One region of the Roseibium sp. R5 genome, then DNA from elsewhere that is predicted to be linked to it. Evidence: predicted binding sites of a transcription regulator. Region 1 holds the regulator's gene; the other holds the start of a gene.
The links. Region 1 encodes PhoB, which activates phosphate uptake and scavenging genes when phosphate is short. Its sites were predicted from a motif close to TGTCATNNANCTGTCAT; they were not measured.
Positions count from the first base shown of each region.

Region 2: a site for PhoB is predicted at 4,415-4,431, ahead of AC0J4F_RS15795 (glycerophosphodiester phosphodiesterase). Genes of this name have one in related genera too.

Region 1 is NZ_CM146910.1:5,172,844-5,180,144, forward strand. Features, by position in the region: gene AC0J4F_RS24175 (IS110 family RNA-guided transposase) at 246-1,181, shown strand; gene phoB (phosphate regulon transcriptional regulator PhoB) at 1,224-1,919, opposite strand; gene phoU (phosphate signaling complex protein PhoU) at 2,007-2,702, opposite strand; gene pstB (phosphate ABC transporter ATP-binding protein PstB) at 2,735-3,523, opposite strand; gene pstA (phosphate ABC transporter permease PstA) at 3,545-4,894, opposite strand; gene pstC (phosphate ABC transporter permease subunit PstC) at 4,894-6,366, opposite strand; gene AC0J4F_RS24205 (substrate-binding domain-containing protein) at 6,456-7,301, opposite strand, start outside.
Region 2 is NZ_CM146910.1:3,352,134-3,359,434, reverse strand. Features, by position in the region: gene AC0J4F_RS15815 (EAL domain-containing protein) at 1-606, opposite strand, end outside; gene AC0J4F_RS15810 (hypothetical protein) at 722-1,393, shown strand; partial or broken gene AC0J4F_RS15805 (FecR family protein) at 1,619-1,888, opposite strand; gene AC0J4F_RS15800 (MFS transporter) at 2,383-3,546, opposite strand; gene AC0J4F_RS15795 (glycerophosphodiester phosphodiesterase) at 3,597-4,319, opposite strand; gene AC0J4F_RS15790 (YceI family protein) at 4,709-5,293, shown strand; gene AC0J4F_RS15785 (cytochrome b) at 5,350-5,961, shown strand; gene AC0J4F_RS15780 (YceI family protein) at 5,958-6,512, shown strand; gene AC0J4F_RS15775 (LysE family translocator) at 6,539-7,165, opposite strand.

The sequences.
Region 1 (7,301 bases):
CTCGAAATACCCAAGAAAAAGCCCGCCGATTTGGCGGGCTTATACATTATGAGGCCGGAGCATGGTTTGATGCTCCGGCCTCTTTGTCATTGAGGTATGGCCTTACCTTTATGACGGTGTGTGAAGTGGTTGAGCCCTTGCGGGCATGAACCTTGCGTTCGCAAAAAAGCAGAACCCTTCACACACTTGAGGCTTCGTCGAACCGTTGAGAGAGCTTCGCGCTCGCGTATAAGGGAGACCAAGCCATGCCTTATGCTAGCCGTTTTGTCGGCATCGACATATCAAAATCCACGTTTGACGTTTGCGTTCTGCCCGATGAGCAGCGTGCGAGTTTCACCAACACGGAGGAAGGGATCGATGCATTCCTGACCTTTCTCATGCGGTTCAACTCGATAGAACGGCTGATCCTGGAGCCGACCGGCGGCTATGAGCGTGCCGTTGAGGCTGCCCTTCTGGCGGTTGGCCGGCCAGTTGCCAAGGTGAACGCCAAGCAAGTCCGGCAATTTGCCCGGGCCTGTGGCCAGCTCTCCAAGACCGACAAGATTGATGCCTTCATTCTGGCCGACTATGGCCAACGCCTGGAGACACGCCTCCTCACTCCCAGCTCCGCGGCCCAGACCCTGCTCAAGGAGCTGGTTCAAAGATACCGGCAACTGAGCCATATGATCGTTCAAGAAAAGAACCGCAGGGAAAAGCAGACCGGCAGGACGATAGCCTGGATCGAAGAAAGTCTGCGCTTTTTGACCAATCAGCGCCAGGCTGTTATCGACGACATGGAGCTTTGCATCAGGTCGGACCCGGCACTTGCCCAAAGGGCCAATGTTCTCATGTCCCTCAAAGGCATCGGTCTAAGAACAGCTTGCTTCCTGCTGGCCGACTTGCCGGAGCTGGGGAGCTTGTCCAAAGGACAGGTCGCCAAGCTCGTCGGCGTGGCCCCGCTCAACAAGGATAGCGGCCTCATGCGGGGCAAACGCATGATCTCCGGTGGACGGCGGCAAATCCGAGATGCTCTCTACGTCGCAGCTCTGCCAGCCATCCGCTTTGATCCGGTCATGAAGGCCTTCTACAAACGCCTCAAAACAAATGGAAAACCGTCAAAGGTCGCCCTCGTCGCCGTCATGCGAAAAATGATCATCATTCTCAATGCAAGGCTAAAAGAAACGATGATGGTCTCCGCTTGACTACCAACACCGTTGCTTTTTTGTTTGTCTTGAAAGTCTCGATCAGGCTGCCGTGAACTGGTCGTTGAAGGCATACCCAGCCCCGCGCACCGTGCGGATCGGATCCTTCGCCTTGCCCTTGTTCAGCGCTTTGCGCAGGCGGCCTACGTGAACATCGACCGTGCGTTCATCCACATAGACATCGTGCCCCCAAACACCGTCCAGCAGCTGTTCGCGGGAAAAGACCCGGCCTGGTGCGGTCATCAGGAATTCCAGAAGGCGAAACTCTGTTGGCCCCAAATGGATTTCCTTGGTGCTGCGCCGGACGCGGTGTGTTTCCCGGTCAAGTTCGATATCGCCAGAGCGCAGCATCGTGGACACCACCTCCGGGCTTGCCCGCCGCAAGATCGCGCGGACACGCGCCATCAGTTCGGGCACTGAGAACGGTTTGACCACGTAGTCGTCCGCTCCGGTCGACAGGCCTCTGATGCGCTCAGCTTCCTCGCCGCGCGCCGTCAGCATGATGACCGGCAAGCGCTCGGTGTCTTCGCGTGCCCGCAGGCGCCGGCACAGTTCTATGCCGGACAGTCCGGGCAACATCCAGTCCAGCAACAAAAGGTCCGGCTGGGTTTCCCGGAGGCGGATTTCCGCCTCGTCGCCGCGGACACAGGTCTCGACGGCGTATCCTTCCGCTTCCAGATTATACCGCAACAGAAGGCTCAACGGTTCTTCGTCTTCGACGATGAGGACCTTCGGCATGAATTCTCACTCCAATTCCCTCAGCCGGCACCAAAGCGCCGGCTTACAGTTCCTGCTTCACAGCCCGCTCAGGCTGGCTCTGGCAACTCACATAGCGCCGGTTTCATCAACCTTGGTGCGGTCTTCCGGAAGCCGTTCGCCCGTCACCATGAAGAAGACGTTTTCGGCAATGTTGGTGGCATGATCGCCGATCCGCTCGATGTTCTTCGCACAGAAGAGGAGATGGACGCAGGAGGTGATCACCCGAGGGTCTTCCATCATGTACGTCAGAAGTTCGCGAAACAGAGAGGTGTAGATCGCATCGACTTCGGCATCAGCTTCCTGCACGTGGCGCGCTGCCTCTGCATTGCGTCCGGTGTAGGCATCCAGAACCTTTTTCAGCTGCCCGAGGGCCAGCTCGGTCATGTGCTCGACGCCGATTGCCAGCTTCTTGCTCTGAATGTCGTTGTCGATTGCGATTGCCCGCTTGGCAACGTTCTTTGCAAGATCGCCAACACGCTCCAGATCGTTCGCGATCCGGCTGGCAGCCGTGATTTCACGCAGATCCTGCCCCATCGGCTGACGGCGCACGATCATTGCGATCAGGCCTTCCTCAACGTCCTGATGCAGCGCATCAAGACGGCGATCCTGATCAATCACGCGGCGCGCCAAATCGGTGTCGCCGGACACGAGGGCGGAAACGGCTTCTGCAAATGCTTTTTCTGCGAGACCGCCCATTTCAGCGATCCGGCCGGCCATGACGTTCAATTCGTCATCATAAGCCGTGACTGTATGTTCAGACATCCTGTGTCCCTTCGAAAAAATGTGCAATCCGGTTAACCGAAGCGGCCGGTAATGTAGTCCTGCGTACGCTTGTCCACCGGGTTGGTGAAGATATCCTGTGTCGGACCTTCTTCAACCAGAATTCCCAAGTGGAAGAATGCAGTGCGCTGAGACACGCGAGCGGCCTGCTGCATGGAGTGCGTTACGATCACAATCGTGTAATTCTCGCGCAGCTCGTCGATCAGTTCCTCAACCTTGGCAGTCGCGATCGGATCGAGAGCGGAACACGGCTCATCCATCAGGATCACTTCCGGGCTAACGGCAATCGCGCGAGCAATACACAGGCGCTGCTGCTGACCACCGGACATGCCGGTTCCAGGTTCGTCGAGACGATCCTTGGCTTCTTCCCAAAGACCCGCTTTTTGCAGGCTGGAGGCCACGATGTCATCAAGCTCAGCCCGGTTCCGGGCCAGACCGTGAATGCGCGGGCCGTAGGCTACGTTATCGTAAATCGATTTCGGGAACGGGTTCGGCTTCTGGAATACCATTCCGACCTTGGCGCGCAGCTGCACCGGATCGACCTTCGGATCGTAGATGTCTTCGCCGTCGATCTGGATGGAGCCTTCGACCCGGCAGATATCGATCGTGTCGTTCATGCGGTTGATGGTCCGCAAGAATGTCGACTTGCCACACCCGGACGGGCCAATGAAGGCCGTGACCGAACGCGGCTGGATTTCAATATCCACGTCCTTGATCGCGTGCGTGTCGCCGTAATAGACCTGCACTTTATTGGCTGAAATCTTGCTGTCGGTCATATCTGTCGCCTGTTCAATTTTCGGCATGTCATTCATGGGTACGCCTCCTTACCAGCGACGCTCGAACCTGCGGCGCAGGATAATCGCGAGGATGTTCATAGACAGAAGGAAGATCAGGAGGACGATGATACCGCCCCAGGCTTTCTCGTAGAACGCGAAGTCGGAACGGGCCGCCCAGGTGTAGATCTGTGCCGGCATCGCGGAGTTCGGGTCCATAAATCCGGAAACGAAACCGTCCGGATATCCGCGGGCCACAAAGCCGACCATCCCGATGAGAAGCAGCGGTGCTGTTTCCCCAAGAGCCTGAGCCAGACCGATGATCGTTCCGGTCAAGATGCCCGGCATCGCCAGCGGCAAAACATGATGGAACACGGCCTGCATTTTTGAGGCTCCAACGCCCAGGGCTGCATCGCGGATGCTTGGCGGCACGGCCTTCAGCGAGGCGCGTGTGGAGATGATGATCGTGGGCAGCGTCATCAGTGTCAGAACAAGACCGCCAACGATCGGCGCCGATTGCGGCAAGTGCATGAACTGGATGAACACCGCAAGACCAAGAATACCGAACACGATGGACGGAACGGCCGCAAGGTTTGAAATGTTCACCTCGATCAAGTCAGTTAACTTGTTCTGCGGTGCGAACTCTTCAAGATAGATGGATGCGGCTACTCCAATCGGCAGGGACAGGAACAACACCACCAGCATCATGAAGAACGATCCGACCACAGAGGCTCCGATGCCGGCACCGCCCGGATTGTCCACTCCAGAGTCTGCCCCGGTGATGAACGGCCAGTTGAAGACCGTCTGGATAATCCCGCTCTCGACCAGCACATCGACCAGATCAAGATCGGATTTCTGGAGGAACCGGCTGTCCGTGATATTGTCCCGGGTCAGGCGGCCATTCATGTAACCGTCAACACGGGAGGAAGCCGCCAGTTCGAAGGCAACCGGCTGACCAAGCTGGTCCGGGTTTGCCCGGTAGAACTCGCGAATGGTGCTTCCTGGCTTGCCGACAATCCGCTCAATCGCGGCAATATCGAACGGCACCTGAATGTTCTTTTGCTCAAACTGCGCGCTCATCGCTTCAGTGAACACAGCCTCGTAAGCCCGTGTCTTGAAGAGCTGGCTTTCAGCATCGTCGAACTGTTCCTGGGTGACCGTAAACTCAACGGTCAGAACCGTCCGCGTAAAGGCTGGAATGCCTTCGCTAATGATTGAGTAGGCCAGGACAACCAAGAAAAACAGACCGGCTCCGATAGCGGCAATGCCGTAAGCCTGAAAGCGTTTCTCGGACGCATTGCGTTTCTTCGTCAGCTCGTCCGTCGCATACAGTGATCGCGGCTGTGCCGACGTTTTTTCAGGCGCTTTTGCACCTTCTGGAGAAAGAGTTGCGTCGGTCATCAGTCATACTGCTCCCGGTATTTGCGCACGATGTAGAGCGCGACAATGTTCAAACCGAGCGTCACTACAAAGAGCGTCATGCCCAGCGCAAAGGCGACCAGCGCCACCGGAGATGCAAAGTCTGCATCGCCCGTCAGTTGGCTGACGATCTTCGCTGTCACTGTTGTCATTGCGTCGAAGGGGTTCAAGCTGAGGCGCGCTGCGGCACCCGCACCGAGTACCACGATCATCGTTTCACCGATGGCCCGGGAGGCTGCCAGCAGGATCGCACCAACGATACCCGGAAGGGCGGCCGGCAGAATAACCTGCTTGACGGTTTCGGACTTGGTCGCACCCAAGCCATAAGAGCCGTCACGCATGGCTTGCGGAACCGCGTTGATGATATCGTCAGAGAGCGAACTCACAAACGGGATCAGCATGATGCCCATCACGAGGCCGGCGGTCATCACTGCCGTACCGGACTGCATAATCCCGGCCCCGTCCGGCCCAAAGACCGAGACAAGAAGCGGGCCGACTGTCAGCAGCGCAAAGAGACCGTAAACGATCGTCGGAATGCCGGCGAGGATCTCAAGAAGCGGCTTGGCGACGGCGCGCACCTTCGGTCCGGCGTACTCTGAGAGGTATACCGCAGCAAACAGCCCGATCGGGACAGCCACGGCTAGGGCGACGAACGAGATGTAGAACGTGCCCCACAAGAGCGGGATGATCCCGAGTTGTGAATTGCCGCCGCGGCCGGAGAAGGTTGGTGACCACGTCAGGCCGAAGAAGAAGTCGAATGCAGGGTAGAGCCGGAAGAACTCAACCGTGTTGAACACCAGCGAAAAGACGATCCCGGCAGTCGTCAGGATCGCGATCGATGCGGCTGATATCAAAAGCGCCTTGATGCCCCGCTCAACCGTGTTCCTGGCTCGGAAGTCTGCCCGGGATTCATAAAGTCCCCATGCCGCCCCGGCCAAAGCCGCAAGGATGACGACAATCGACATCATGAAATTGCCAGTGGCGTTCAGGACCCGGTACTCTTGGGCTGCCCGGAGGATTGGCTGCGTGATCTGAGACGTGACGACCTGCCCCGCCTCTTTCAGCCGTGCCGTGACATCGTTGAAGTCGGCACGGGCATTGCGCGCGAAGTCTTCCGAAATCAGCCCTTGAGCAACGGCGTTGTCCAAACCGCGCGCAGCACGGCGGACTTCGGCAAGCACAAGCCCACGCGACGACCCTTCCGCGATCTCGCTGTCCGGGATCAAACCTGAAACACTGTTGTTAACGATCAAAGGCTGCGCCAGCAGCCATAGGACCAGAATGAGGAAGGCAGGAACCACCACCTTCATTGCGACGTTTGAGCCGTAATACGAAGGAAGCGAATGTAGCTTTATTTGCTCGCCTCCTGCGCTCGCTAAAGCTCGACCACGTCCGAGTACGTAGCCCACCACCGCAATGGCGAGTACGATCAAGATGAGCCAGACCACAGGCATCTGCTTCCCCGGATTTTATATGAAATTTCCAAAAAGGAGAAAGGGGCGGCGGAATATGCCGCCCCTCATATTCGAACCTGAAGGCTCGATTACTTCATGGTTTCTTCAGCTTCGATGGAAGCCTGAGTAGCAGCCAGCTCCGGATCGGAAACCAGGCCGTACTGAGCCAGCGGGCCTTGCGGGCCAGCGATTTCGTCAGCTGTGAAGAACTGAGCGTACTCTTTCAGACCCGGGATAACGCCGATGTGTGCTTTCTTGACGTAGAAGAACAGCGGGCGGGAAACCGGATACTCACCAGTGGAGATGGTCTCAGTGGAAGGTGCGATGTCAGACATGGTCGCAACTTTCAGCTTGTCGGTGTTGTTCTCGTAGAACGCCAGACCGAAAACGCCAACGCCGTTCGGGTTGGAATCGATGCGAGCCAGGGTCTCGGTGTAGTCGCCGTCGATGTCCACGGACTTGCCGTCTGTACGAACTGCAAGACATGCGTCTTCAGCGTCGTCTTCGGACATGCCGCCATCCATCATCGCCTTCATGGCGCCGGACTCTTCACAACCAACGAGGAGAACTTTCTCTTCGAAGACTTCACGAGTGCCGTGCTTGGTGCCCGGGATGAAAGCAGCGATTTCAACGTCCGGCAGGGAAGCGTCTACTTCGGACCACTTTGTGTACGGATTGTCGACGATAGCGCCATCAACCAGAACCTTCGGAGCCAGGGCGTTATGCCACTGAACCGGTGTGAAAGCGGTGAAAGCCGGGCCGTCTTTTTGGGACGCGAAAACGATCCCGTCATAACCGATGCGAACTTCCATGATGTCGGTTACGCCATTCTCTGCGCAAGCCTTGATCTCTTTTTCGCGAATTGCGCGGGAAGCGTTTGCAACGTCGATGGTGTTTTCGCCAACACCTTCACAGAAGCGCTTCAGGCCAGCAGA
Region 2 (7,301 bases), 1.8 Mb from region 1:
GGCTCCCGAGGTTGCACCGGTATGACCACCGAGATAGGAAGCTGCGGATAACTCCTCGACCCCATTCAGTTCAAATCCGTAGATGTTTCGCCAGATCCGGCTATCAGCCTCCACCGGAACCATCACAACGACAGGCCAAGCGAACTTCAAAAATTCTTCAATAGGCTGGTTGAGAATCTCTTCGGATTCGTCTTCGGCCCCAGTTGCCGCTTGGCGGAACGCTGCCAGGCTGACATTTCCTGCACGTTCCATAGATGCTGCAAAAATTGCATCATCTTCTGGTGTAGAGGCTGAACTGAAATCAATATCAAAAACGATATCGCTGGCACCGGCTTCGGAAAGGTTATCGATCAGATCGGCGTAGGTGCGGCGCGGTATTGGCCATACACCCAGTTGCTCGAGCGACCGCGCGTCAATATCGACAAAGAGCAGATCTCCTGTGACCGGACGCTCGGACGCTGTGAACCGGTGTTCCCATAGCATCCGGTCAAGCCCGTCCGTAACGCGGACAGCTTGCAGCGCCAAAAGACCTGCCCCCATCAGGCCTGCAAACACGATCGCTGCAAGAAATCTCTTTAAGTCAGCCGATATTGCTCCTAATCGCACTTTGCCCGCCCAATCCCACCTCTAAATGTTCGATACACTCCGGCTTGCATCCTATCAGGACGCTTTGGCATCAAGTTTCGGCTCCCCAACCGATAGCTTGAGTACGCAAACACCAATGGCGTTACAAACGACCGCCTGTATCAGCTCCACCGTTGCCATTTCCGTTGTTACCGGAATTGCCGTTGCCATTTCCGTTGTTACCGGAATTGCCGTTGCCATTTCCGTTGTTACCGGAATTGCCGTTGCCATTTCCGTTGTTGCCGGAATTGCCGTTGCCATTCCCGTTGTTACCGGAATTGCCGTTCCCGTTTCCGTTGTTGCCGGAATTGCCGTTGCCATTCCCGTTGTTACCGGAATTGCCGTTGCCATTCCCGTTGTTACCGGAATTGCCGTTGCCATTCCCGTTGTTACCGGAATTGCCGTTGCCATTCCCGTTGTTACCGGAATTGCCGTTGCCATTTCCGTTGTTGCCGGAATTGCCGTTGCCATTTCCGTTGTTGCCGGAATTGCCGTTGCCATTTCCGTTGTTACCGGAATTGCCGTTGCCATTTCCGTTGTTACCGGAATTGCCGTTGCCATTTCCGTTGTTACCGGAATTGCCGTTGCCATTTCCGTTGTTACCGGAATTGCCGTTATCATTCCCGTTGTTACCGGAATTGCCGTTCCCGTTTCCGTTGCCACTTCCATTGTTGCCAGCGGATTCGCCGCTCCCGGAAGAACTGCCCGCGCTCCCATCACCGGCGCCACCCGAGTTGCCACCAGCATTCTGCCCCTGGCTGTTTGTTGAGCCTCCCGAAACACCTTGATTGGAGGTGTTCGTAGACTGGCTCGGAACATTTCCGATTGACGGAGTGGCAAAAGCCGGAGCCCTTGCAGCGCCCGGTGACACAGAGGGCGCATTCACACCGGACACCGACAAGCCCGACCGGCTGCCGGGCGCACTTGACGCACTCTGGCCCGGCCCCAGCGAAGCGGTTTGGCCGGTTGCCAAATCGGAGACCTCGACAAGACCACGTTCAACAGAGACCCGCGCTTCGCGGCTGTTCACGGAAACACCAAACCGCGTTCCTTTGACAACAGCGGCGAGAAAAGGGGTTTCGACTGTAAAGTGCGGACGCCCGCGCTTTTGAACATCGACGGTCAGGCGGCCAGAGCGCTGAAGCAGCGTGGTCTTGCGATTGTTGCTTCGATATTTTGAAAGAGCAAACTTGGCATTCGGGCCAACCGAGATAGTCTCTGCGCCGCGCGCGATCAGCGCCCGCGCACCGGAACGCGTTGCCATGGTATAGCCGGGTTGAAACACCATACCGCGTTGAACGCGGAACGCCTTGACCTCTGGCGCAACAAAATAAACGACCCCAGACACCCGCTTGACGACCCACTCAGCGCGCGCTTCACCGACGCTCGACAGGACCGCGAAACTGCAGAGGAAAAAAGCGAATACGTTGAACCCAATCGGTCTGCCAAATGGTTTTATGGCAAGGAGCTTATAAAACACCGTAGACACGTCTATTGACCGAATGGAAACCACGCCAGACACCGTATTTTAGATGATTATTGAAGCACCTTATAACATTGACAATTTTAACGTTAGGTGAAGGTCAGCAAATAGGTCGCGGAACATAAGTTGAACCCCGATGCCATGCTCATACTACCACAGCGATAGAGACCAAGACTATCGCAACTATTTCCAACTGACGGTCACCTGCGCTGAGGAACTGAAATGCCTGACAAATTCCGGCTTCGGTGTTGTCTAACGACAATCAAACAACAGTTTTATTCAGCCTGTGAACCTTGAACGGCCACGCCAGCACTTAACGCTACGATTACCATAAGCAGAGAAAGCCCGGCGAACGTCACGGGCAAGCCGATCCCGTCCGCAACGAAACCGATCATCGCAGGCCCCAATAATATTCCGCCATACCCGGCTGTTGCGACCGCTGCAATCGCGGCGCCTTGCGGCATGACCTTTTGCCGCCCTGTTAGGCTGAAGAGCACCGGGACAATATTGCAGACCCCGGCCCCGATTGCCGCAAATCCGATCAGCGACACAGCCAGGTTGCTCGCCGTTGCAACGAGCAGAATACCGGCAATGGTGATCACCCCGCCCCAGAGCAGGATGTTTCTCGGACCAAACCTGGCAACCACCCGGTCGCCCAGCAAACGGCCGATCGTCATCGTAATTGAAAAACACATGAAGCCAATGCCGCCCTGGGCAATGTTCACCAGCCCCTGATCTGTGATCAGCGCAGCGCTCCAGTCCAGAACAGCTCCTTCGGTCAAAAACGTGATGGCGATGAGGAGTGCCAGAAGCAGGACAACGCCTTTCGGGAAAGCCCCGCCCGTTGAAGAACCGCCCGTGCGATTAGGGAGCAGCCGGGGGGCCGCTACAATCAGAAGCAGGAGGCTTGAAAGCGCAATCAAGCCAGCAGATGCGAACGGTGACAGGCCGAGCGTCAAGAAAAGCGTGACGCCCCCAGCCCCGGCAAATCCCCCAATGCTGAACTGGGCATGGAACCCCGACATCAGCGGTTTGTCCGATCCACTCTCAACATCCACCGCATGGGAATTCATGCCGACTTCCATGACACCGAGGAAGCTCCCGAACAGGAAAACCGCGATGGCCATGAGCGGGATCGTCTCTGCATACCCAAGAGCCGGAAATCCGGCAATCAAACCGATCCCGGACCCGACAATCACTCGCCGGCTTCCAAATGCGGCGCATAGAGGTCCGGCAAGCGGCATGAACAGAACCGAGCCAATACCGAGGCACAAGAGCAAAAGACCAAGCCCGGCATCATCAACGCCAAGTCTTTGTTGTGCAAAGGGGATCAACGGTGACCATGCTCCCATGGTCAGTCCGCCAATGAAAAACACCAGCCGTGTTGCAAGCCGCGTTTCGAACCGGTTGAGGCTCAAGGCAGCATCATGACCCGTCACCGGTCGCAGTCCTTTTGTGTTTTGCAGGGCCCGGCTTGCGATCCAAAATCCTAGGTCGCCGGGGTCAGAATTTCGTTTTCAACAGAGCGGAAAACGTCGACATGGTCAATGTTCATTTGCTGGATGCCGCACGTGACCGCCAGTTCGAACACGTCGCGATCATCACCGTCATAAAAGAGCTGCGTGATGAGCCCTGCATCCCTTGCCGACGCGGCAAGATCAGGGTCCAGGTTGTGCGCTTGAAACTCCAAAATTGCCGCGCCTTGCGCGACCGCCCGTTCAACCGAGCCGACATGATCAAACAAGACCATGAGCCGGAGATCAGGAACACGGGCCCGTGCCTCTGCGCGAATGGCTTGATCAAAGGAGAACGTCCAGGCTGTTTCCAGGAGACCGTTGGCCTGGAGCATGTCTCTGACCTTCGCCGGGTCTCCTTCTTTGATCTCAGCATAGACCGAAATCCGCTCCCGGCACGCCTTCAGAAATGCATCAAACCGCGGCACACGTTCGCCGGAAAACTCTTCAGAAAACCAGGAACCTGCATCAAGTCGGTCGATCTCAGATGAGAGTTTGTCGGCAAACCGGCCCGAGCCGTTCGTGGTTCTATCCAGCGTGTCATCGTGAAAGACGTAGAGGACACCGTCGTGGGAAGGACGGACATCGAGCTCAACCACTTCCGCGCCTGCTTCAATCGCTTTTTCCAGAGACGCAAGAGTGTTTTCCGGGGCTTTGAGGCTGAGGCCACGATGGCAAACAATAGCTGCACGGTTCATGGATATGCTCCAGAAGGTTCGGGGTCAAAGCACCGGCGATGTTGAAGGGAAACGAATCTCGATTGATCGAGACACGAAAGAGATGCCTGAAGACTTTGATACCTTCATGACACATATCACGTTCACCAAACTATAGATTGTTTCAAGGTCAAAAGCGGCCGCTTTGGTCACTATCAACTGTTGCCGAGCGCAGTTGTAGATCTCGCAGAAACTTCCAATCTTTTCGATAACTCGCCGAGTCGTTTTTCCGAACCATCCGGCGGAATTATGACAAATTGTTCACCCTCAATAAACAGTCAGTCAAATTGCAGCTTTTGAAATACAGCTTATGTGATGGATCAGCGTTCCCCATGGAACGTCTTCAACAGTCTTATTGATGAGGTTCCAAAATGATCCGTCTTGCTACATCTGCCTTTGCCCTGTCCGTTCTCGCTGGCGCTGCTGTCGCTGAACCGGTTGCGTTCGACTTCGACAAGTCCCACTCCAACCTGTCCTTCACATACGATCACCTCGGCTACTCCACCACCGATGGCCGTTTTGGCGACTGGGATGGCACTCTTTTGATCGACAAGGAAACCCCGGCCAATTCCTCGATCGAGTTCACCATTCAGATCGGCAGCCTCGATACGTTCTGGGCAGATCGCGACAAGCACCTCCTGAGCGCCGACTTCTTTGACGCTGAGAAATTCCCTGAAGCTACCTTCAAGAGCACAAGCGTCGAGCAAACCGGCGAGAAGCAGCTTGAAGTGACCGGCGATCTCACAATCAAAGGCATCACGAAGCCGGCGACCCTGACCGTTGATGTCAAGGCAATGGGTGAGCATCCGATGGCGAAGAAGGAATCGGTTGGTTTTGCCGTAAACACCGTGATCAAACGATCTGACTACGGCATGGACATGTTCGTGCCCTATGTAGGTGACGAGGTCAAGATCACGTTCCACACCGAAACGCTGACGACTGCCGCAACAAACTAATCTGCGAAGATGCGGGGAGCCTTGTTGAGGCTTCCCGTTTGCCGAAGGAAACTGCCATGTATCGCAATACGCCAACCGGATATGGCCGGATAGCCATTTTCTTTCACTGGACCATGGCCCTGCTGATAATCGGCATGCTCGCCTTCGGACTTTATCTCAAGCAGCTGCCGCAGACCGATCCAAACCTTTTTCAGCTCTACCAGCTGCACAAGTCCTTCGGCTTTGTTGTATTGGCGCTTGCGGCCTTCAGGCTGATTTGGCGTCTGACAAACCCTTCACCGAAACTGCCGTCCGACATGCCGGCCCTCGAAAAACTCGCAGCTCATCTCGGTCATATCGGGCTCTACTTCCTGATCTTCGCAATGCCGATCACAGGCTGGTTCATGGTGTCCGCATCGCCCTGGGGCATACCCACAGTGGTGTTTAACGTTCTGCCGATCCCGCACCTGCCCTATCCGGAGGCCCTTGGAACAAAAGAACAGGCGGAAGCCTTTTTCATGATCCTCCATGAATACGGTGCGTATCTGTTGATCGCCCTGGTGGTTGTTCACATCGCCGCTGCACTGAAGCACCACTTCATTGCCAAGGACGACACCTTGAAGCGGATGACATCAACAAAGCCGGCCCAAAAAGCGCTTGAATCACATTCCGAGAAAGCCAAAGCATGACACTGAAATCACTTGCACTCCTCAGCTGCACCTTGTCTTTCCTGACCGTGCAGCCCGCACTTGCCGCGACATGGACTGTAGATCCGGCGCAGAGCACACTTGGGTTTGAAGTCCAGCAGGGCAGCAGCGCTTTGACAGGACGGTTTACCTCCTGGGACGCATCCATCGAGTTTGACCCGGACGCGCCGGAAAACGCCGATATTTCGGCCACGATCCGTCCGGCCAGCGCCTCCACCGGCAACGCCCAATTTGACGGGACCCTGCCGAATGGCGATTGGTTTGACACCGCCGCGTTCCCGGACGCGACCTTCACCGCCGACAGCGTCGAACGGGTGGAAGGCGACAGTTACCGGGCAAACGGAACGCTCACGATCAAAGGTGTGTCCATGCCGCTCGTCCTGGACTTTACGCTGGCGATCAATGGTGACACTGCCACAGCCAGTGGCATGGCGACTTTAAACCGTCTTGAATACGGCCTTGGAACAGGTGTCGGAACAGACACCGTCGGCGATGCTGTCACCGTCACGCTCAATCTCACAGCGACCCGCTGACATTTCCTTAGGGGCTCGCGCGGTCTTCAGCCGCGTGAGGCCGCCAGACCGATGCCGCTGGCAACGAACAAACCGCCAATCGCTTTGTGCATCCGACCCATAAACCGTCGCGACAGGTGAAGAACGCTCAAACGGCTTCCAACGAAGCCGTAAATCATGGCGACCGAGAACGATACCAGCGCGATCAGAACAACCATCCCGGTCAGCTGAGTGACAGCTGTTCCCGAAGGATCGAGAAATTGGGGAAACAAAGCAGTGAAAAACACAACTGCCTTGGGGTTTGCAGCGGCGACCAGAAATCCGCTCCGATAAAGGCGCCCGGTCGTATCCGCTTCTGACCGTTTGTCTCCGCCGATATCGAGCCCGTTGGAAGCGCTGCGCCACATCGAAAAGCCAAGATAAACAAGATATGCCGCACCAGCATATTTGATGAACATGAACAAGACAGCCGATTTGGCAAGCACAATGCCGAGACCGGCGCAGGCCAAGATGGCCTGCACCACGGAAGCACTCATATTTCCAAGTGCGGTCGCAAGCACCTGTTTCCATCCATAACGCGCACCGTGGGTAAATGCGATCAATGTGCTGGGGCCTGGCACCATCGAGGCGGTGAAGACTGTCAGCGCGAACAGGGCCCAAAACGACAGGTCCATAAGTCCCCCAAAGAAAATAGCTAAATGAAAACGATCAGATCGGACGAATTTCCTGATCGCACTGTTTCACAAGCGCTCAACAAGCTCAACGGCTATGCGCCGAATTTCGAAAACCGGATCGATTGCGTCTTATGTC